Regions from separate parts of the Streptomyces sp. NBC_01390 genome, predicted to be linked through region 1. Evidence: riboswitches for the same ligand, from Rfam matches in the RefSeq annotation. Region 1 holds a riboswitch; each other region holds the start of a gene.
The links. A riboswitch is a leader RNA that binds a small molecule or an ion and turns the genes downstream of it on or off. The one in region 1 is predicted to bind cyclic di-AMP.
Positions count from the first base shown of each region.

Region 2: another riboswitch for cyclic di-AMP. It lies ahead of OG241_RS34175 (transglycosylase family protein); the one in region 1 lies ahead of OG241_RS35465 (NlpC/P60 family protein).
Region 3: another riboswitch for cyclic di-AMP. It lies ahead of OG241_RS30285 (M23 family metallopeptidase); the one in region 1 lies ahead of OG241_RS35465 (NlpC/P60 family protein).
Region 4: another riboswitch for cyclic di-AMP. It lies ahead of OG241_RS05525 (C40 family peptidase); the one in region 1 lies ahead of OG241_RS35465 (NlpC/P60 family protein).

Region 1 is NZ_CP109551.1:7,863,449-7,868,666, forward strand. Features, by position in the region: gene OG241_RS35455 (helix-turn-helix domain-containing protein) at 1-372, opposite strand, end outside; gene OG241_RS35460 (TnsA-like heteromeric transposase endonuclease subunit) at 438-1,190, opposite strand; gene OG241_RS35465 (NlpC/P60 family protein) at 1,410-2,612, opposite strand; cyclic di-AMP (ydaO/yuaA leader) riboswitch at 2,620-2,777, opposite strand; gene pcrA (DNA helicase PcrA) at 3,103-5,218, shown strand, end outside.
Region 2 is NZ_CP109551.1:7,563,388-7,568,605, reverse strand. Features, by position in the region: gene OG241_RS34185 (septum formation initiator family protein) at 1-277, opposite strand, end outside; gene eno (phosphopyruvate hydratase) at 379-1,665, opposite strand; gene OG241_RS34175 (transglycosylase family protein) at 2,015-2,749, opposite strand; cyclic di-AMP (ydaO/yuaA leader) riboswitch at 2,753-2,924, opposite strand; gene OG241_RS34170 (transglycosylase family protein) at 3,108-4,127, opposite strand; gene OG241_RS34165 (cytochrome P450) at 4,290-5,218, opposite strand, start outside.
Region 3 is NZ_CP109551.1:6,703,404-6,708,621, reverse strand. Features, by position in the region: gene OG241_RS30295 (PrsW family intramembrane metalloprotease) at 1-1,329, shown strand, start outside; gene OG241_RS30290 (aldo/keto reductase) at 1,370-2,314, opposite strand; gene OG241_RS30285 (M23 family metallopeptidase) at 2,454-3,515, opposite strand; cyclic di-AMP (ydaO/yuaA leader) riboswitch at 3,527-3,684, opposite strand; tRNA gene OG241_RS30280 (tRNA-Met) at 4,022-4,095, opposite strand; gene OG241_RS30275 (dihydrofolate reductase family protein) at 4,184-5,218, opposite strand, start outside.
Region 4 is NZ_CP109551.1:1,296,393-1,301,610, forward strand. Features, by position in the region: gene OG241_RS05515 (ATP-dependent Clp protease proteolytic subunit) at 1-581, shown strand, start outside; gene OG241_RS05520 (hypothetical protein) at 589-897, shown strand; cyclic di-AMP (ydaO/yuaA leader) riboswitch at 1,280-1,459, shown strand; gene OG241_RS05525 (C40 family peptidase) at 1,463-1,939, shown strand; gene OG241_RS05530 (ATP-binding protein) at 2,051-2,512, opposite strand; gene OG241_RS05535 (helix-turn-helix domain-containing protein) at 2,725-3,582, shown strand; gene OG241_RS05540 (DUF397 domain-containing protein) at 3,592-3,816, shown strand; gene OG241_RS05545 (8-amino-7-oxononanoate synthase) at 3,895-5,022, opposite strand.

The sequences.
Region 1 (5,218 bases):
GCTTTCCCGGTAGGCGGTCACCCAACGCTGCAGCGTGCGAGGCGAAACACCCAGCTCAGCGGCTTTGGCCGCAGTCCGCTCCTTGAGCGGGAGATCGGGATCATATTCGGGCCGGGGCTCGACCGGCCGAGCACCGGCCGTGTGCCCGGACTGGTAGCCGCTGAGCACTTCGCGGACGTGCCCGGCGCGTTCCCGCAGCCGCTGACGCTGGTCGGCCGACAAGGACGCCAGCAGCAGGCCCACCCCGTCCGCGGCAGCCAACGCAGGCTCATCCATCGACCGGGCGCCGGCCGCCAGCTGCCCGAGCGGAACGGAACTGTACTCGCCCGTCCGCTCGTTACGGACCGTCGTCCGGAGCCCGTCGACGTCCACGACCTCGACGACGTCACCGCCGAAGAAGAGACGCACTCCCGGAAACAGGGACACCGCGTATGTATTCATGCCGCCACCCGAACCCGGCTTGCACGGTTCAGAGGAGTCCGCAGGTCAGCAACGAGCCGACCGGACCACACCAGGTGCAGGACGACCGGACGGACGATCTCGCACGAGTGCTGCCCGGCCAGCGCGGCCTCGACGGCACCGATGGTCGGCTGGCAGGCGGCAACCTCCAGCACACGCGGGACGAGCGAGGCTTCCACCAGCTCCCGGCGCCGGTAGCCAGCCAGGAACCGCACGTTCTCCACGACCGCATGCTCGGCCCCCGACCAGGTCTCATAGACCCAGCCGCGGCGCGAACACACCTGGCGTGTCCAGTCGAACTGCGCGATCACCTTGGGATCCCTCATGCGTGAGGGCGCCTTGACATCCACGACGGTCACCAGACCGTCGGCATGGACGAGGAACAGATCGGGAACATGACGGCGAACGCGGTCACCGTCCGGGCCGACCAATTGGAACGGCTGGGCCGCGATCTCCGTGACATCCGGCGCGAAATCGGCAAGCAGAATGCGGGCGAGCTCCAGCCGACTCTCGTAGGCCACGAGACGACCCGTTGTGGCGGCGTGGTACCAACCCGAGTAGTGCTTCCGGCCCCGGTACCAACGGAACTCGCGTACCGGCTGTCCGCCGGCCACCTCGTCCACCGGGACCCGGTCGAGTTCGGCCTCGACCAGCCGACCGTCGGCCCGCCGATAAGCCGCCTGAACCGTCCAGCTACCTGTCGCGTCCGCGACGCCTGGGTCAGTCCCCATGGCCGCCCCTTCGTGTCCGATGTCATCGACACCAGGACACTGGCAACCACCATGAGTAGCGTGGATGAGAAGCCGAGAAAACCAACGAGGTAGTGGACCCGTGCGGTAGAGCACGGCCAGGCTCCGGGCCTGGCCGTGGATCGAAGAGAGCGTTTCGACTGACAAGTTGACGACAAGTCACTCGGACAGCGACATCTCTAATCGGAACCTACATGGGCGTCAGGCCGGGCGCACCACGCTGTGGATCGCGGACTCGCCGTCGTAGAAGATCGACTCCTCACGGACGTACGCACCCGGCTTCGGCGCGTGGATCATCATGCCGTTGCCGATGTACAGGCCGACATGGCTGATGTCCTCGTAGAAGAAGACCAGGTCACCGGGTTGGATGTCGGAGAGCGAAACGGTTGTCCCGGCGTTCACCTGGTCGTAGGTGGTGCGCGGAAGGCTGACTCCGGCGGCCCGCCAGGCGGCCTGAGTGAGGCTCGAACAGTCGTACGAATCTGGCCCTGTCGCACCCCAGACGTACGGCTTGCCGACCTGTGCGCGTGCGAAGGCGAGGGCCTTCTCGGCCTTGCCGGCGTACGAGGAGGCGGGGACCGCGGGTGTGGAGGTGTCCGAGGCGCCGGTGCCCGGTGACTGCTGCGCCGCCGCTGCCGAGTCCTGCTGGCGTTGCTGCCCTGCGGCCTGCTGCTGCCGGGCGAGTTCCTGCGCCTGGCGGCGGGCGTCCGCCTGCTTCGCGCGTTCGATCGCCGCGAGCCGCAGTTTCTCCTCGGCGGTGAGGCGGGAGAGCAGTCGGCGGGCCTGTGCGAGCTTCGTCTGGACGGCGGTCTTCGTCGTCTGCAGGTCGTCCTGGGACTCCGTGAGCGACTCCAGGCTCGCGGTGGCCTCCCGGCGCTGCCGCGTCGTCTCGGCCTGCTGGGTGATGTAGTCGTCGACCGTGTCCTTCTGGCGGGCCGTCATACGGTCCATCAGCTGGTTCTGGTCGAAGTAGTCCTGCGGAGTGTCCGCCAGCAGGAACGTCGCCGTGTCGGGGGCGGCCGACCCGGTGCGGTACTGGGCCGCGGCGAAGGAACCCAGCTCCTCGCGCGCGTCGTTGAGCTTCTGGGTGCGCCGGGCCACGTCGTCCATCAGGGCGTCGACACGACCCTGCTGCTTTGCGGCCCTCTCCTTGGCGGCGTTGTACACGTCGGCGGCCGACTCGGCCTGGTGGTAGAGGTCGTCGACCTCCGCCTCGACCTCCTCCATGCTCGGCCGGTCGTCGGCCGAGGGCGCCGGGGACGTGGAGGGCCCCCCGGGCGCGGCGTTGGCGGTCTGGGTCAGCAGGGCTACGGAAGCGGTCAGGGCCGCCGTGGCGAAGGCGGGGGTCCGTATGCCTGCTACGCGCGTTCCCGTAGGGCGCGACTTGCGGTGCGACGACGCCAAGGGAGGCGACTCCTTCCATGTTCCGCCTACCGGGTTAGCTGTCGGGTTCGGGCGGGTGGTTCGGAAGGGTTGCCCTACGGTCCTTGCCCTGGAAGGCAGTCGGACCGATTCACCCCAAGTTCTCGGTGGGTCCCCGGCTCCTGCCGCACACGGCGGCACGATCGGACTCGGCGGGGGCCGCGCGGCCCGGCGATGTTCGCCGGTGGAGATCGAGCGGCCTTACGGCACGCTAACCAACGGGTGTGGCTTCTGTGAAGGTTGATGACCGCTATGCCCGATACTTATTTGTGACCTCGACCCTAAACGTGGCTTCATGGATTCGGTTCGGGGTGGTATCGGATGAATTGCCTGATCATGTGAATGGAGGACTGACCGAGGGCCCGCTGTTCGGGCGGACAAGTGCCGGCCACAGCTCGGGCCGGGCGGTGTTCGGCGGATGTTTTCGGGGTGGCAGCGGGTTGTCAGTGGGGGCGCCTAGACTCGGAGAGCGATGAGCAGCCTCTTTGACGACAGCTTCCTGGCGGACCTCCAGAGCCCTCGGGCCCACGCGGAGGAACCCCCGCCACCGCCCGAGGACGAGCATGCGCCGGAGTCCGTTCCGGACGATCTGTTCGGCGGGAAGTTCGACACGCCGCCGGACCGGGACGCGTACTACCGCGACGGCGCCCCGCGTCCCGTGGTGGACCCGGCAGCGCTCCTGGACGGGCTGAACGAGAACCAGCGCGCGGCCGTCGTGCACGCCGGCACCCCTCTGCTCATCGTGGCGGGCGCCGGCTCCGGCAAGACACGTGTGCTCACGCACCGCATCGCCCATCTGCTCGGTGAGCGAAGCGTCCACCCCGGCCAGATCCTCGCGATCACCTTCACCAACAAGGCCGCCGGTGAGATGAAGGAACGCGTCGAGCAACTCGTCGGCCCGCGCGCGAACGCGATGTGGGTGATGACCTTCCACAGCGCGTGCGTGCGGATTCTGCGGCGGGAGAGCAAGAGGCTCGGCTTCACCTCCTCCTTCTCGATCTACGACGCCGCCGACAGCAAGCGGCTGATGGCGCTCGTCTGCCGCGATCTGGACCTGGACCCCAAGCGCTTCCCGCCCAAGTCCTTCAGTGCGAAGATCTCCAACCTGAAGAACGAGCTGATCGACGAGGAGGACTTCGCCGCCCAGGCGAGCGACGGTTTCGAGAAGACCCTCGCCCAGGCGTACGCGATGTACCAGTCGCGGCTGCGTGAGGCCAACGCCCTCGACTTCGACGACCTGATCATGACGACGGTCAACCTGCTGCGCGCCTTCCCGGACGTCGCCGAGCACTACCGCCGTCGCTTCCGGCACGTCCTGGTCGACGAGTACCAGGACACCAACCACGCCCAGTACGCGCTCGTACGGGAACTCGTCGGAACCGCCGAGCACACCGGCGACGACGCCGACGTACCGCCCAGCGAGTACAACCTGCCTCCCGCCGAGCTGTGCGTCGTGGGAGACGCCGACCAGTCGATCTACGCCTTCCGGGGTGCGACGATCCGCAACATCCTCCAGTTCGAGGAGGACTACGCGGACGCGACGACGATCATGCTCGAACAGAACTACCGTTCGACGCAGACGATCCTGAGCGCCGCCAACGCGGTCATCGAGCGCAACGAGTCTCGCCGCCCCAAGAACCTGTGGACCAACGCGGGCGCGGGCGCGCGCATCACCGGCTATGTCGCCGACACCGAGCACGACGAGGCGCAGTTCGTCGCCGAGGAGATAGATCGGCTGACGGACGCGGGCGACGCGAAGGCGGGTGACGTCGCCGTCTTCTACCGGACGAACGCCCAGTCGCGTGTCTTCGAGGAGATCTTCATCCGCGTAGGCCTGCCTTACAAGGTCGTCGGCGGTGTCCGCTTCTACGAGCGCAAGGAGGTCCGGGACGTCCTGGCCTACCTGCGCGTCCTCGCCAACCCGGAGGACTCGGTGCCGCTGCGCCGTATCCTCAACGTGCCCAAGCGCGGCATCGGCGACCGCGCGGAGGCGATGATCGACGCGCTGTCCCAGCGCGAGAAGATCAGCTTCCCCCAGGCGCTGAAGCGGGTGGACGAGGCGTACGGCATGGCCTCCCGGTCGACCAACGCCGTCAAGCGGTTCAACACGCTGATGGAGGACCTGAGGACGATCGTGGAGTCGGGCGCGGGCCCGGCGACCGTCCTCGAAGCGGTGCTCGAACGCACGGGCTACCTCGCCGAGTTGCAGGCGTCGACCGACCCGCAGGACGAGACCCGGATCGAGAACCTCCAGGAACTCGCCGCAGTGGCCCTGGAGTTCGAACAGGAGTCGGGAGTGGCCGCCGAGGCCGGGGAGGCCGATCAGCCCGCCGAGGGCGAGGCGCCGGCTCCGGCAGGGCTCGCCGCGTTCCTGGAGCGGGTCGCCCTCGTCGCCGACTCCGACCAGATCCCCGACGAGGACGACGACGGCTCGGGCGTCATCACCCTGATGACCCTGCACACCGCCAAGGGCCTTGAGTTTCCCGTGGTGTTCCTGACCGGCATGGAGGACGGCGTCTTCCCGCACATGCGTGCCCTCGGTCAGGCCAAGGAACTGGAGGAGGAGCGACGGCTCGCCTACGTCGGCA
Region 2 (5,218 bases), 300 kb from region 1:
TAAGGTCGCGCAGCTGTTCGACCCGCCGGCTGGCCTGGTCGCGCTCGCGCTCCAGGTCGGCGATGTCGGCGCGCTGGGAGACGTACTGCCTTATCGGGTAGGCCAGCGCCACGATCAGCGAGCAGAGCACCAGGACGAGCAGGGCCGCACGGCCGGTCAGGCGGGAGCGGCGGGCCTGACGCTTGGTCTGCGAACGGTAGACGCGGGCCGCCGTCTGCTCGCCGAGCAGCTTGATCCTGGTCGCGGTGGAGAACCGGTCCCGGTCCTTCACGGCCATGTTCCCGCCTCCCGTTCACACGCGCGTACGTCCCCGCACACGGTACGGGACCGGGTACGGGGACGTACGTACGACTGGCTATGCCTTGACCCAGGTCGGGGTCAGCCCTTGAAGCGGGGGAAGGCCGAGCGGCCGGCGTAGACCGCCGCGTCGTCGAGGATCTCCTCGATGCGCAGGAGCTGGTTGTACTTGGCGACGCGGTCCGAGCGGGCCGGGGCGCCGGTCTTGATCTGGCCGCAGTTCACCGCGACGGCGAGGTCGGCGATGGTGACGTCCTCGGTCTCGCCGGAGCGGTGGGACATCATGCACTTGAAGCCGTTGCGCTGCGCCATCTCGACGGCGTCCAGGGTCTCGGTCAGCGAGCCGATCTGGTTGACCTTGACGAGCAGGGCGTTGGCCGAACCCTCCTCGATGCCACGGGCGAGGCGCTCCGGGTTGGTGACGAAGAGGTCGTCGCCGACGATCTGGACCTTGTCGCCCAGCTTGTCGGTGATGGTCTTCCAGCCGGCCCAGTCGTCCTCGTACAGCGGGTCCTCGATGGAGATGAGCGGGTACGCGGAGACGAGCTCCTCGTAGTACTCGGTCATCTCGGCGGCCGTGCGGGACTTGCCCTCGAACTCGTACTTGCCGTCCTTGTAGAACTCGGACGCGGCGACGTCGAGCGCCAGGCCGATCTGCTCGCCGGGGACGTAGCCGGCCTGCTTGATGGCCTCGATGATGAGGTCGAGCGCGGCGCGGTTGGACTCCAGGTTCGGGGCGAAGCCGCCCTCGTCGCCGAGACCGGTGGACAGGCCCTTGGTCTTCAGCACCTTCTTGAGGGTGTGGTAGATCTCCGCGCCCCAACGCAGCGCCTCGGAGAAGGACTCCGCGCCGATCGGGGCGATCATGAACTCCTGGATGTCGACGTTGGAGTCCGCGTGGGATCCACCGTTGAGGATGTTCATCATCGGGACGGGCAGCAGGTGCGCGTTCGGGCCGCCGAGGTAGCGGAAGAGCGGCAGGTCGCTGGCCTCGGAGGCGGCGTGGGCGACGGCGAGGGAGACGCCGAGGATGGCGTTGGCGCCGAGGGAGCCCTTGTTGTCGGTGGCGTCCAGGTCGAACATGGCCTGGTCGATCAGGCGCTGCTCGGTGGCGTCGTAGCCGACGAGCTCCGGGCCGATCTGCTCGATGACGGCGAGGACGGCCTTCTCGACACCCTTGCCGAGGTAGCGGTTGGGGTCACCGTCGCGCAGCTCGATGGCCTCGAAGGCTCCGGTGGAGGCGCCGGACGGGACGGCGGCACGACCGGTGCTGCCGTCATCGAGGCCGACCTCGACCTCGACGGTGGGGTTGCCTCGCGAGTCGAGGATTTCCCGGGCTACGACGACGTCGATGGACGGCACGAGCATCTCCTTATGGAATGTGACGCGGGTACGCGGGGCTGCTGAGGCCTCGCGAGTACGGGGCCGCGGCGGCTCCGCGTTGATGAGCCTAACCGGCTCGGGGGGATCGGCCAGCCGTCCGACCACCCCATGGACGGAACACGAACGGAACCGAGGGTAAACATTGTTCCCCCAGGGAACAAAAAGCCCCGCTCCGGTGCGTACGGGGGAACACGCACCGGAGCGGGGAGCCCGTGGGGGACGGGGGGTGACCCGCACGAGGCCTTCACTCTGGAAGGCACGGCTGTGAGGGTCCTGTGGTTCACCTTCGGGCCGGCTGGGATCTGGGGGATGCACGGCCCGAAGGTGACCGGGATCAGCTGAGGTGCAGCTGCTGGCCCGGGAAGATGAAGTCGGCGTCGTCGATGATGTCCTTGTTCAGCTGGAACAGCTTCTGCCAGCCGCCCTTGACGTGGTGCGCCTGGGCGATCGCACTGAGGCTGTCGCCCTTGACGACCTTGTACTCGCCGTCGCCCTTCTTGACCTTCTTGCCGGTCGGGGTGGTGACGGTCTTCTTCGCGGCGGGCCGCTCCTGCGAACGGGAGGCCTGCTGGCTGTCGGTGGAGCGGGTGGAGGTCTCGCTCGACCCGCTGGAGCTGGAGCCGCTGGACGAGTTGTTGTTGCTCGTACCCGTGCTCGTGCCGCCGCCGTTGCTGCTGCTCGAACCGCCGTCGTAGGAGGCGCTGGACAGGCCCGTGCCGCAGACCGGCCAGGCACCCTTGCCCTGGCCCGCGAGGACCTTCTCGGCGATGGTTATCTGCTGGGACTTCGACGCCTGGTCGGCGGTGCCGGCGTACGCCGTGCCGCCGTACGCGGCCCAGGTCGAGGCGGAGAACTGCAGGCCGCCGTAGTAGCCGTTGCCGGTGTTGATGGACCAGTTGCCGCCGGACTCGCACTGGGCGACGGTGTCCCACTCGGCGGAGGTGGCGGCGGAGGCGGAGCCGGCCGCCAGCAGCGGAGCGGCGACAGCGGCACCGGTCACGCCGGCGATGGCGACGACGCGGGTGGCCTTGGACGGACGACGGTGCTTGCCCTTGCCGGAAAACAGCATGAAAGATCCCCTCACCGACGCCTGCGAGGTGAGCTGTCGGGTTCGGGCCGGTTGAGTTGCCCGGCCGTACGCCCCTGTCGGGCGGCGTACGGCTTCACCCCGAGCCGCTCCGGACAACTGCCCGGTGCGGCACCTACCTTGGGTCCCCCGCTCCTGCCTACGGCGCTTTACGCGACGACTGTTCCCGTTCGGCCGTTGGCAGGATTCGGCGTTGCGACCGGCGGGGCCCACTGTGGCGGGCGATGACGACCGTAAACAGCTGATCCGATGAAATACAAAGACGATCAGGGCTTCTGAGACCTATCTCTCACCGCATCGATAACGGACATTCAGCCCGAAACCAGGACGTGAACTCCGGTTAGTTTTGCCCGGGTTCGCTACCTACCGCAAGGATCTGACCGGGGAGAACGAGGCCCGAGCCCGAGTCAAGGAAGTCGTCGCTCCCGGCGGTGGGCTCGGCGGGCTTGGAGGGTTCGGGCTGCTCGCCGACGAGATCGATGGAGCCGGTGACATCCCAGAGGGCGTCCCCGATGCTCGCGGTGTACGACCCTTCGGCCTTGCCGCGGTGACGGCCGGTACCGGCAGAGGTCTCGGTACTGCCCGAACCACCCGTCTTTTCCGCCTTCTGGCCTGATTTGGCAGACTCTTCACCCTTTACGTCCCCTACGGGTGAACTGTCGCCCTTCTTCGAGCCGTTCGCGCCGGGCGACGAGTCGGAAGGGGACGGTGAGGTGGCCGACCCGGCGGAGTCACCGGCGCCGGAGGAGCCGGTCTTCACCCCGCCGGACGGCGTCGGGGACGGCGACGAGTCGGAGCCCCCGGTCAGGGCCGAGGAGCCGGTGGAGGGGGATCCCGAGGGCGTGGGCGACGCCGAAGTCGAGGAGGAGGAAGAGGAGTCCGACCCCGAGCCCGAGATCACTCCCAGACCCAGCCCCGAGACGTCACCCTTGTCCCCGTCGGTGTCGCCCCCGGCCACACCGGTGTCGACGTCGGCCGAGCCGGTGTCCTTGCCGAGCCCGGACAGCAGCGCGCAGGCCTCCCAGGCCCCGGCGCCCTGGTCGGCGAGGATCTTCTCGCCGACGGCGATCTGCTGGGAACGGCTGGCCTGGTCGGCGCTCGGAGCGTAGGACAGACCGCCGTACTTCTCCCAGTCCGCCTGGGTCAACTGGAGCCCGCCGTAGTACCCGTTGCCGGGGTTGGCACTCCAGGAGCCGCCGCTCTCGCACTCCGCGACCCTGTCCCAGGTGGTGCCACTGGCCGCGCTGGCGCCGGTTGCGCCGAGCAGCGGGATGGCGATGGCGGAGCCGGCGACGCCGGCCGAGACGAGCAGCGCCGGGGCCTGGCGGGGGCGACGGTGACGACCGTTCCCGGAGAGCATGCGGTTGCCTTTCACGAGACAGCGGGGACCAGTGCGACGCGTGATGCCGGGCATCGCACTGGTGCACGAACGTAGCCGCAGGCGATCACTTGTCACAAGTTCATGCCGCACAGATCACGTGAAGATCACATTGTTGAGGGAGCGTCACCTTCTCGTGATCTTCTACGGCGCCGCCGGCAAGGTTTGGCCGGATTCGCGCACCGGCGTGAACTCGACGGGCAGGGTGCGCAGTCCACGCATGATGAGCCCGCCCCGCCATCGCAACTCGGCCGTATCCACGGCGAGTCGCAGGTCAGGGAGGCGGGTGAGGAGGGTGGCAAGCGCGCTGCGGCCCTCCAGGCGGGCGAGCGGGGCACCGAGGCAGTAGTGGATGCCGTGGCCGTATCCGAGGTGCTGGTTGTCCCGGCGGCCGAGATCGAGGGTGTCGGGGTCGGCGAACCGCGCCGGGTCCCTGTTGGCGGCGGCGAGGACGACGAGGACGGGGTCGCCGGCCGCGATGTCCTGCCCGCCGATGCTGACCGGGCGAGTGGCGTAGCGCCAGGTGGCCAGCTCGACCGGGCCGTCGTAGCGCAGGAGTTCCTCGACACCCGTTTCGAGGACGGAGGAGTCCTCGTCGGCCAGGGACGCCTGGAGGCGGGCGCGTTGCTCGGGGTGGGTGAGAAGGGAGTGGACGCCGTTGCCGATCAGGTTGACAGTTGTCTCAAAACCGGCGAACAGCAGGATGAAACTCATGGCGACGACCTCGTTCTCCGTGAGGTGCTCACCCTCGTCGGAGGCGCGGATGAGTCCGGAGATGAGGTCCTCACCGGGCTCGGGCACGTCGGACAGCGCCTCGCGCTTGCGGTGGATCAGCTCCGCGAGATAGCTCCGCATCTTCTTCACCGACCGGGCGACCCCGCCCCGGGGCCCTCCCCCGTGCCGGATCATCATCCCGGCCCAGTCCCGGAAGTCGTCCTGGTCCTCGCGGGGTACGCCCAGCAGGTCGCAGATCGCGTAGATGGGCAGCGGGAAGGCGAACTCGTGGATGAGGTCGGCGGAGCCGCTCGCTGCGAACCGGTCGATCAGCTGATCGGTGAGTTCCTGGACGCGGG
Region 3 (5,218 bases), 1.2 Mb from region 1:
CACGCGCACTGGTGGCAGCGGCCCTGGGTGCGTTACGGCGCCCTCATCAGCCTGCTCGCGCTCTCCGGGCTCGTCATCCTCGCCCTGGTCCGCGAACAGACCGGCACCGAGGGGTTCCTGGTCGGGCTCGGGCTCGCCGTACTGCCCGTGCCGTTGCTCGTCGCGGCGTTCCGGTGGCTGGACCGGGTCGAGCCGGGCCCCTGGCGGAACCTGCTCTTCGCCTTCGCCTGGGGCGCCTGCGCGGCGGCCCTGATAGCGATCGTCGCCAACAGCTTCGCGACCAGATGGATAGCGACGGCCACCGCCGACCCGTCCGGCGCGGACACCCTCGGCGCGACCGTCATAGCGCCGATCGTCGAGGAGTCCGCCAAGGCGGCGGCCGTACTGCTCATCTATCTCTTCCGGCGGCGCGACTTCACCGGGATCGTCGACGGGGTCGTCATCGCCGGGGTCACCGCCACCGGTTTCGCCTTCACCGAGAACATCCTCTACATCGGCACCGCGTTCGGCACCGACCAGCTCACCGGAGACACCGGTATCGCCTCGGTCACCGCGGCGACCTTCTTCGTGCGCGTCGTCATGTCGCCGTTCGCGCACCCCCTGTTCACGGTCCTCACCGGCATCGGGTTCGGGATCTCCGCGCTGTGGGGCGAGGGCCGGCCCGTCCGCCGGGTGCTGCTGCCGCTGACCGGACTGCTGCTCGCGATGAGCATGCACGCCTTCTGGAACGGCTCGTCGACCTTCGGGGAGTACGGGTTCATCGCCGTGTACGCCGCCTTCATGGTGCCCGCGTTCGGGCTGCTGACCTGGCTGGTCATCTGGACCCGCCAGCGCGAACTGCGTACCGTACGCGCCGAGTTGCCCGCGTACGCGCTGGCCGGCTGGCTGACCCCGGCCGAGCCGTACGCCCTCGGCTCGATGCGCGCCCGCCGGCTGGCCCGCCAGTACGCCCGCCGCCACCTGGGCAGGCCCGCGGCCCGTGCGGTGGCGCAGTACGAGGCGTACGCCACCTCACTCGCGTTCCTGCGCCACCGGGGGCGCCTCGGCCGCGCGGGCCCCGACTTCGTCGTCCGGGAGCAGAAGCTGCTGGGCGAACTGTGGGAGCGCAGGGCGGTGGCCCGCCCGGCCCTGGTCCACGCGGCCCACGCCATCGCACCGGCCCCCGCCCCCGTACCGCCGGTCACCTGGCCGCCGTACGGCAGTCAGGGCTATCAGGGGTACCCGGGCCACCCGAACTACGGGCCGACGACGCCGTACCCCTCGTACAGCCACAACCCCGGCCCCGGGTACGGCCACAACCGGCCCGCCTACGACCCGTACCGCCCGTAGGCCGACGGCTCGTAGGCCCGTCACCGCGCTCGGCGGAGCCTCACGCCGAAGCCGCCGTGAGGCTCGCGACCTCCGCGTCCGTCAGTTCGAGCTCCGCCACCGCGAGCAGCGGCGGGAGCTGCTCGACCGTGCGGGCGGACGCGATCGGGGCCGCCACCGTCGGCTGGGCGGCCAGCCAGGCCAGGGCGACCGTCGCGACCTCCGCTCCCCGTGCCTCCGCGACGGCGTCCAGCGCGGCCAGGACCTTCCGGCCGCGCTCCGACTCCAGGTGCTGGGCGGCGCCCCCGGCACGCGGGCTGTCGACCGCCGTACCGGCGCGGTACTTGCCCGTGAGGAAGCCGGAGGCCAGCGCGTAGTACGGGACGGCGGCAAGACCCGTACGGGAGGCGATGTCGCGCCGCGGGCCCTCGTAGGTGTCGCGTGAGACCAGGTTGTAGTGGGGCTGGATGGCCACGTACTTGGCCAGGCCCTCACGGTCGGAGAAGTCCAGCGAGTCCTGGAGCCGCTCGGGCGAGAGGTTGGAGGCGGCGATGTACCGCACCTTGCCCGCGGTCACCAGTTCGTCGAGGGCGCCGATGATCTCCTCGACGGGCACCTCGGGCTGGTCGAAGTGCGTGAAGTACAGGTCGATGTGGTCGGTGCCGAGGCGGCGCAGGGAGGCGTCGGCGGCGGCCTTGATGTTGCCGCCGGAGAGGCCGGGATACTCGGGGTGCTGGCTGACCTTCGTGGCGACCACGATGTCCGAGCGGTTGCCCCGCGCCTTCAGCCAGTTGCCGATGATCGTCTCGGACTCGCCGCCCTTGTTGCCGTCGACCCAGGCCGAGTAGACGTCGGCGGTGTCGATGAAGTTGCCGCCGGCCGCGGCGTAGGCGTCGAGCACCTCGAAGGATTGCGTCTCGTCGGCGGTCCAGCCGAAGACGTTGCCACCGAGGGCGAGCGGGAAGACTTCCAGGTCCGATGAGCCGAGCTTGCGAAGAGCAGTCATGCTCGTCGTCAACGCCCGCCACGGAGGCCCCCATTCCGTCCGGTTCACGAAGACTGTGTGAACGACGCACAGCAAGAGGCCGGGGAAAGTGCCTCCCCGGCCTCTAGGATGCGGCTTCTACTGCTCTACGGCTTCGGCTCTACGGGTTGAGGCCCATGCTCCGCAGCCACGCCATCGGGTCGATGCCGGCACTGTCCGAGCTGCTGGTGTGCACCTCCAGGTGGAGGTGGGCCCCGGTGACGTTGCCGGTGGCGCCGACGCGGCCGATGACGTCACCCGTGGCGACCTTCTGGCCGACGCTGACGTTGATCGACGACTGGTGGGCGAACCACAGCTCGGTGCCGTCGTCGAGGGTGAGGATGGTGCGGTAGCCGTACGAGCCGCTCCAGCCCGCCTCGGTGACCGTGCCGCTGTGGATGGCCTTGATCGGCGTACCGGTGGGCGCAGCGAAGTCGAGGCCGGTGTGGTAGCCGGAGGACCACAGCGAGCCGGCCTGACCGAACGTCCCGGTGATCGTGTACGAGGAGGTCGGCAGCGTGTACTGCTTGGCGAGCGTGGCGAGACGCGCGGCCTCCACCTTCGCCGCCGCGGCCTCCGCGATCTTCTTCTTCTCGGCGGCGACCTTGGCCGCGGCCTCCCGCTTCACCTTGGCGGCCTCGGCGGCGGCCTTCCTCGCGGCGGCGTCCTGGGCGGCCTGCTGGACCTTGGCCTCGGCCTGGTCCTTCTGCTGCTCGGCCTGGAGGATGATGCGGCTGCGCAGGGCCTCGCCGGCGTCGCTGGTGCCCTGCTCGGTCTCCTCGGGAGTCACGCCGACGCTGCTGAGCGCGGTGGCGGAGCCCTTGGGCTCGTCGTCCGAGTCGTGCGTGAAGGGCGAGCCGACCGAGGGCAGGTCGGGGATGGAGATGGAGACCGGCGGCTTGCCGCTCTGCGCGGTGGCCATGCCGGCCCCGCCGACAGCGGCTATGACGCCGACGCCGAGAACGGTGGAGCTGCGGGCGAGCCCTCCGCCGCGCTGCTTGCCGACGCGGTGCCGGCCGCGAACAGGGCGGGTGGAGTCCGCGCTGGGATTCCACTCCTCCCAGGGGCCCTCGTCGGTGCGGTAGCTGCCGAAGCCGAAGGTCGGGATCTTCCCGTCCTCGGTCTCGCTGCTGCGCCGGTTCGGCACGGAGGGGGCTTCTGGGGCGGGCGGGTTTGACGCCACGTGGGCGTGCTCCTTTCCTTCCTTCTCGCCTACCGGGTTAGCTGACGGGTTCGGAGCAGGAAGGTCTCCTACGCGCGTATACCGGCCGTGTTGCCACGGAGGCGGACGAGCGATTCACCCCAAGTTGGTGGTTCCCCGGTTCCCTTGCGGGATTAGGCACTTGCGCACGGAGCCGACTCTTGTGACGGCTGGGACTACCGCGCTGCGTTATCGAACGTTAATAGACCTGGACACCGGATTCCAAGCTGTTCCCGTTGATCGTTAATCCTTTTCCCGAGGACTTTCTGGGTCACCACCGGTGAAAATCGGGCGAGTTGACCATGCCGTAAGTGACTGCCGAGTTTTGACGGAGTGTCAGATGTTATGCGGAACGAGATCGTTCACTCACCCTTGGTGACAGGCGATGACAGCCGACCTTCGACGCGATCGACGCGGGCACAAACGACTCAGGGAACGACTCAGGGCCGGAAAGCCACTTTCGTGGTTTTCCGGCCCTGGGCCTTCAGTAGCGGGGACAGGATTTGAACCTGCGACCTCTGGGTTATGAGCCCAGCGAGCTACCGAGCTGCTCCACCCCGCGCCGCTGAACACAACTATACGCCATCCGCGGGACCTCGATCACCAGCCTCGGTCGGGGTCCGGTGCCCGGGCCCCGCGGAAGCGGCACGTCAGCCGGGCAGGTGGGCGTTGGGGGCCTTGGCCCGCTCCGCGAACTCGGGGAGTACGACGACCTCGACGCCCTCCCCGGAGAGCAGCCCGTTCCCGTCCGCCGCCACCACGAAGGTGTCCGGCTCACGCCAGGCGGTGACCACCCGGCGGACGCCCGCGTCGAGGATCAGCCGGGCGCAGGGGGCGGGGCGGGAGGCTCGGCGGGCACAGGGCTCCAGGCTGCTGTAGACGGTGGCCGTCCGGAGCCGGGGGTCGGCCGGGTCGAGCTTCGCGAGCGCGGACTCCTCGGCGTGCACGACCGGGTCGCCGCCCTCCCGGGAGTGCCCGCGCGCCAGTTCCGTACCGTCGGCGGCCACCACCACCGCCCCCACGCTGAACGCCGTTCGCGACGGCGGACACAGCTGGGCCAGTTCGCACGCCAGTGCCAGCCAGTGCCGGTCGGCGGCGGAGGCGAGCGGGCCGGCGCCGGGGGCCGTGGGCTCGTACCGCATCAGGACGACGTCCTCGATACGGCGCGTCTCCGTGAGCCGGAGCCGGCCGCCCTGGTAGCCGCCGGGGCCGAAGAGACGGGGGGCGTCGGGGTCGCCGACGAAGAGGGGCGCGAGGACGAGCTGGAGTTCGTCGGCGAGGCCCTGCCGGAGAAGCTGGGTGTGGACGGTGCCACCACCCTCGACCATGAGGCGCCGGACACCCCGTACGTCATGCAGGTGTTCGAGCAGGGCTCGCCAGTCGAGCGCGCCGGGGCCCAGGGCCACGATGTCGACATCGGCGCCGAGGCCGGCCCGCCGGGCCTGTTCGGCACCCTTGTCCGTCGTGTACACGGCCTTCTCGCCACCCGTGTGCCAGAAGTTGGCGGCCGGGTCCAGCTCCCCCGATCCGCTCACGGTCACCTTGAGCGGATACTCGGGCTTTCCGGCCGCCAGCCGCGCGGCCCGCCGCTCGGGCGAGTTGACCAGGAGACGCGGGTTGTCGGCGCGGATGGTGCCGGCGCCGATGAGGATGGCGTCGCTGGCCGCCCGTACCTCGTCGACGCG
Region 4 (5,218 bases), 6.6 Mb from region 1:
CCGGGAGCCGGACGCTCGATCCGTACTCGAAGCTCCTGGAAGAGCGGATCGTCTTTCTCGGGACGCCGGTCGACGACACCTCGGCGAACGACGTGATGGCCCAGTTCATGCATCTCGAGTACCTCGCGCCCGACCGGGACATCTCCCTGTACATCAACTCCCCCGGCGGCTCGTTCAGCGCGATGACGGCGATCTACGACACGATGCGGTTCGTCACCTGCGACGTGGAGACGGTCTGCCTGGGGCAGGCGGCCTCCGCGGCGGCCGTGCTGCTGGCCGCGGGTACGCCGGGCAAGCGCAGCGCGCTGCCGGGAGCCCGGGTGCTGATCCACCAGCCCTCGCTGTCCGAGCCGGTCCACGGCCAGGTGAGCGATCTCTCCATTCAGGCCCAGGAGTTGGGCCGGGTCCGTAACCTGCTGGAAGAACTGCTCGTACGGCACACCGGCCAGAGCGCGGAGCGGGTCGCCGCGGACATCGAGCGGGACAAGATCCTGGACGCCCAGGCCGCTCTGGAATACGGGCTGGTGGACCGGATCGTGCCCAGCCGCAAGTCGTCGCACCCCACCCCCGGTACGAGGTGAGCCGCCGATGCTTCCACCCGAACTTCCTCCGCTGCCCGCGCTGACGCGCGCGGAGGGCGAGTTGATCGACCGTTACCTCGAAGTGGCCGATCTGCTCGGCCGTATCAATCCCGCCTATCACGGCGACACCTACCGCGGGCTGAGGGCCGCGCAGGCGCTCGTCGCCAAGGCGGTGGCGTTGCGCGACGCGCTGGAGCTGATGCACCAGCGGGGCGAGGCCGAGGTGCACGCCCATACGCTGGCGCGTGCGCTGCGCGTCCTGGACGGGGAGCGCCGCACGGCGCGCGTCACCGTTCCTCGTGAGCCCGCCGGTTGACGCGCCGCATCCACGGGACCGCATCAGGCGGGCTCATCCGTCAGGTGACGGACTGTCCGGAACGGATGGGGAAGTGACTAGGCGGCATCCCCCGTTCGGAGTAGTCGCGGATCCCCCGTCCGGCCCGCTCGACTTGCGCGACACGCACGGTTCGTAACCGAATCGAGACCGCTCAACCCCTGGTCCGAGGGTGCGCGACCCCCTCGAAAGTCCTTCGTGGGTACGGGTGTCCACCCGAACGGGCCAGCGGTGAGTAACCCCACAAAGCCCCGTTTCCATTGGGATTTTCCCACTTCCATGAGCCAAGATCCCTTCCTGACGACAAGCCCCCGCCACAAGCGGCGGGGCGATCCGGGCGGACGCCGAGTCCTGCCGCCGCCTGGATGACCGGTCGACAGATGTGCATCGGCAGGAGTGGAGGACCCAAGCACGACGGGTCGCCGGAACGGTCACGCCATGACCGGGCCGAGCAGCCCTTGGGGTGAAGCCGCGTCAGCGGCCGGGCAACTTCGCCAGCCCGAATCCGACAGGTCATCCTTCACAGGCGGCTGACGAAGGGTTGCGCATGTCTGCGCTCAATCGTGTCCCGTCGCTGATGACCCGGGCCGGTACGGCCTCGGCTCTCACCCTCGCCGCCGTGGGCGGCAGCCTGGTGATCCCCGGTGTCGCGACCAACGCCGCCGCGGCGGTCGCACCGTCGACGAAGGCACTTCAGATCGCGGCTTCGAAGAAGGGCTCCGCGTACAAGTACGGCGCCGCGGGACCGAAGAGGTTCGACTGCTCCGGTCTGACGCAGTATTCGTACAAGAAGGCGGGCAAGTCCCTGCCACGTACGGCGGCGGCCCAGTACAACAAGACCAAGCACATCTCCGCCAAGAGCCGCAGGGGCGGGGACCTGGTCTTCTTCCACTCGGGCTCGAACGTCTACCACGTGGGCATCTACGCCGGGAAGGGAAAGATCTGGCACTCCCCGAAGACTGGGGATGTCGTGAAGCTCCAGAAGATCTGGACGAAGAGCGTCTGGTACGGCCGGGTCAGCTGACCTCCCCGGGGTGGGCCGGCGGCCAGGAGCCGCCGGCCCGCCCCGGGCCCCGTTCACAGCGACAGCGACGCCTCCAGCGGGAACAGCGCGCCGAAGCCCGTCGGCGCGGCGTCACGGCTCCTGCTGTCCGACCGCGGTCACCGGAGGCCTGGCCGGGACCGTCCACGGGAGTTCGATCGACACCGTCTTGCCGCCCTCCCGAGTGGGGCGGACCCGCAGTTTGCCGCCCGACTCGGCGGTCAGCCAGCGGATGATGACCATCCCGCGCCCGTTGTCCTGCTGCACGGCGGCGGGCAGCCGTTTGGGGAAACGCGGGTGGCTGTCGGTCACCCCGATGCGCAGGTTTTCGTCACGATCGAGGGCGATGTCCACCGTGAAGGTGGGTGACAACCCGAAGGTGTGCTGTACGGCATTCGTGGCGAGTTCCGAGATGATCAGGCGGATGCTGTCGGCGGCTTCGGAGTCACCCGGCAGGCCCCATTCCGCCAGCACGTTGGCGACATACGCGCGGGCGGCGGAGACCGAGGCGGGATCGCTCGGCAGAGTGACGGATGCTTCCAGGTGGTCTGCCATGGCGACGTCGTCCCTTTCCCACAGGACCGGGGCCCGACACGGAGCGGCTGATTCGAGTACGGTCCCGGACTGGTGCTTCGCGCCAGACTGCCATTCCGGCGCCGGTCACGGGGTGCGATCCACCAAGATATGCATATATCTGTCGCTCGAAGCGGTGAACTCTGCGACCCCAGAACGTATTCGGGCGGCTCATCAGGAGTAAGGGGTGGCCCATGCAGTACGGTCCCGCGGTGCGCCGCCGAAAGCTGGGTGCCGAACTGCGCGCGCTGCGTGCCAGGGCCGGGCTCACAAGCGGTCAGGCGGCCCGTCTGGTGGGCTGGCACCAGTCGAAGGTGAGCCGGATCGAGACAGGTGCGAGCGGCGTGAAACCGGCGGACGTCCGGTTACTTCTGGACGCGTACGCCGTTCCCGAGGGCGAGTCGCGTGAGCTGCTGCTCGTACTGGCGGGGACCGAGGACGGCGACCGGCACAACTGGTGGCATGCCTACCGTGGCGTACTGCCGCCCGCCTACCGGGATTTCATCAGCCTGGAGTCGCAGGCAGGCACCATGCGCACGCTGGAGACCTCGGTGGTGCCGGGGTTGCTGCAGACCCGGGAGTACGCCCGTGCGGTGACCCGGGCCGCGGTGGACGGCCTGGAAGAGAAGCGGCTCGACGCGCTGGTCGAGGTGCGGCTGGCCCGGCAGGACGTGCTGCGTTCGGACCGGCCGCTGGAGCTGAGCGCGGTCCTCGACGAGGCGGTGCTGCGCCGCGAGGTGGGCGGACCCGAGGTGATGACACGTCAGCTGGCGTGGCTTTTGGAAGCGGCCCAACTGCCTCAAGTGCGGCTGCAGATCCTGCCGTTCACCGCAGGGGCGTATATCGGTATTACCGGGCCTTTCGTTATCTTCTCCTTTCCGAGCACTTCTGACTTGGATGTGGTTGTTCTCGACCAGATGATGAGTAGCCTCTACCTCGAACGGAAAGAAGACCTCCGGGCCTACAGCGAGGCCTTCAACACCCTTCAGATCCACGCCCTTTCGCCCGAGGACTCGTTGGATTTCATCGCCGGTCTGCATTACGGCGTGTGAGGAGGCACCATGACCGCACTGCCTCGGAACGTACCGTCCGTCGTCGAACCGCCCGGTGTGCGATGGCTGCGCAGCAGCTACAGCACCGGCGCGAACAACTGTGTGGAGACGGCCCGTCCGGACACCGATGTCCCGGCCGGACCGCTCGCCGTACGCGACTCCAAGAACGCCACCGGGCCCGTCCTGCTCTTCTCCCCCGAGAGCTGGCAGGGATTCCTCACCGCGTTCCGGTGATCGCCCTACGACACACGGCCGCGGTCCGCCGACTCATGGTCGCGTGTCACTGATCAACGGCACTGTGGATCTCCGCGTCTACGGTCGGTTCTCGCCGATCACCTGTACCGCCCGCGCGATCTGTTCCTCGGCCAGGTCCGCGCGGGCGGTCAGCCGCAGCCGGGACACCCCGTCGGGCACGGACGGCGGGCGGAAGCAGCCCACGCCCACTCCGGCGGCCCGGCAGTCGGCCGCCCACCGCACGGCCCCCTCCGGGGACGGTGCGCGCACGGATACCACGGCCGCGTCCGGCCGGACCGCCGACAGCCCCTCCGCCGTCAGCCGGGTGTGCAGCTCACGCGCCACCGCACGCGCCCGGGCGGCCCGTTCGGGCTCGCGGCGCAGCAGGGTGAGGGCCGCGAGGGCCGCGCCCGCCGCGGCGGGCGCGAGACCGGTGTCGAAGATGAACGTCCGGGCCGCGTTGACGAGGTGTTCGATCACCCGGGCGGGCCCCAGCACCGCACCCCCCTGGCTGCCGAGCGACTTGGACAGCGTGACCGTCACGACGACGTCCGGCGCGCCCGCCAGTCCGGCCGCGAAGGCCGACCCCTGCCCGCCCTCGCCCAGGACTCCCAGCCCGTGGGCGTCGTCGACGACCATTCCCGCACCGAACTCCCGGCAGGCGGCGGCGAGTTCGGCCAGCGGTGCGGCGTCCCCGTCGACCGAGAAGACCGTGTCGGACACGGCGACGGCCGGCCCGGTGTGGGTGCCGAGTGCCTTGCGGAAGGCGTCCGGGTCGGCGTGCCCGACGACCTGGGTCGTCCCCCGGGCGAGGCGGCAGCCGTCGATCAGCGAGGCGTGATTGCCCGCGTCCGAGACGACGAGGGAGCCGTGCGGTGCGAGCGCGGTGACAGCGGCGAGGTTGGCCGCGTAGCCGGAGGAGAAGACCAGGGCGGCCTCGAAGCCGCAGAATTCGGCCAGTTCGCGTTCGAGTTCCGCGTGCAGTTCGGTACTGCCCGTGACGAGCCGCGAGCCGGTGGCCCCGCCGCCCCAGCGCCGGGCGGCCCGGGCCGCGCCCTCGGTGACCTCGGGGTGGCGGGCCAGGCCCAGATAGTCGTTGCTCGCGAGGTCGAGGAGCGGGGAGTCGGCGGGGCGGGGCCGCAGGGTCCGTACGAGCCCGGCGCGGCGGCGCGCCTCGGCCTGCTCGTCGATCCAGCCGAACGCCATGAGTCCTCCGGGCAGCTACGTGTTTGTAGGCAGTGGACAGACCCTAGCCGGACCCTCTGACACCCAGGATGTGGCAATACCCACAGCCGGTTTTATCAAGCAAGGAAAAAGACCAGGTCAGAGGCCGTATGACACCCGATGCCGAAGATCGTCTCTCACGGCCGCGTCCAGGGAAGCAGCTTGTCGAGCACGTCAC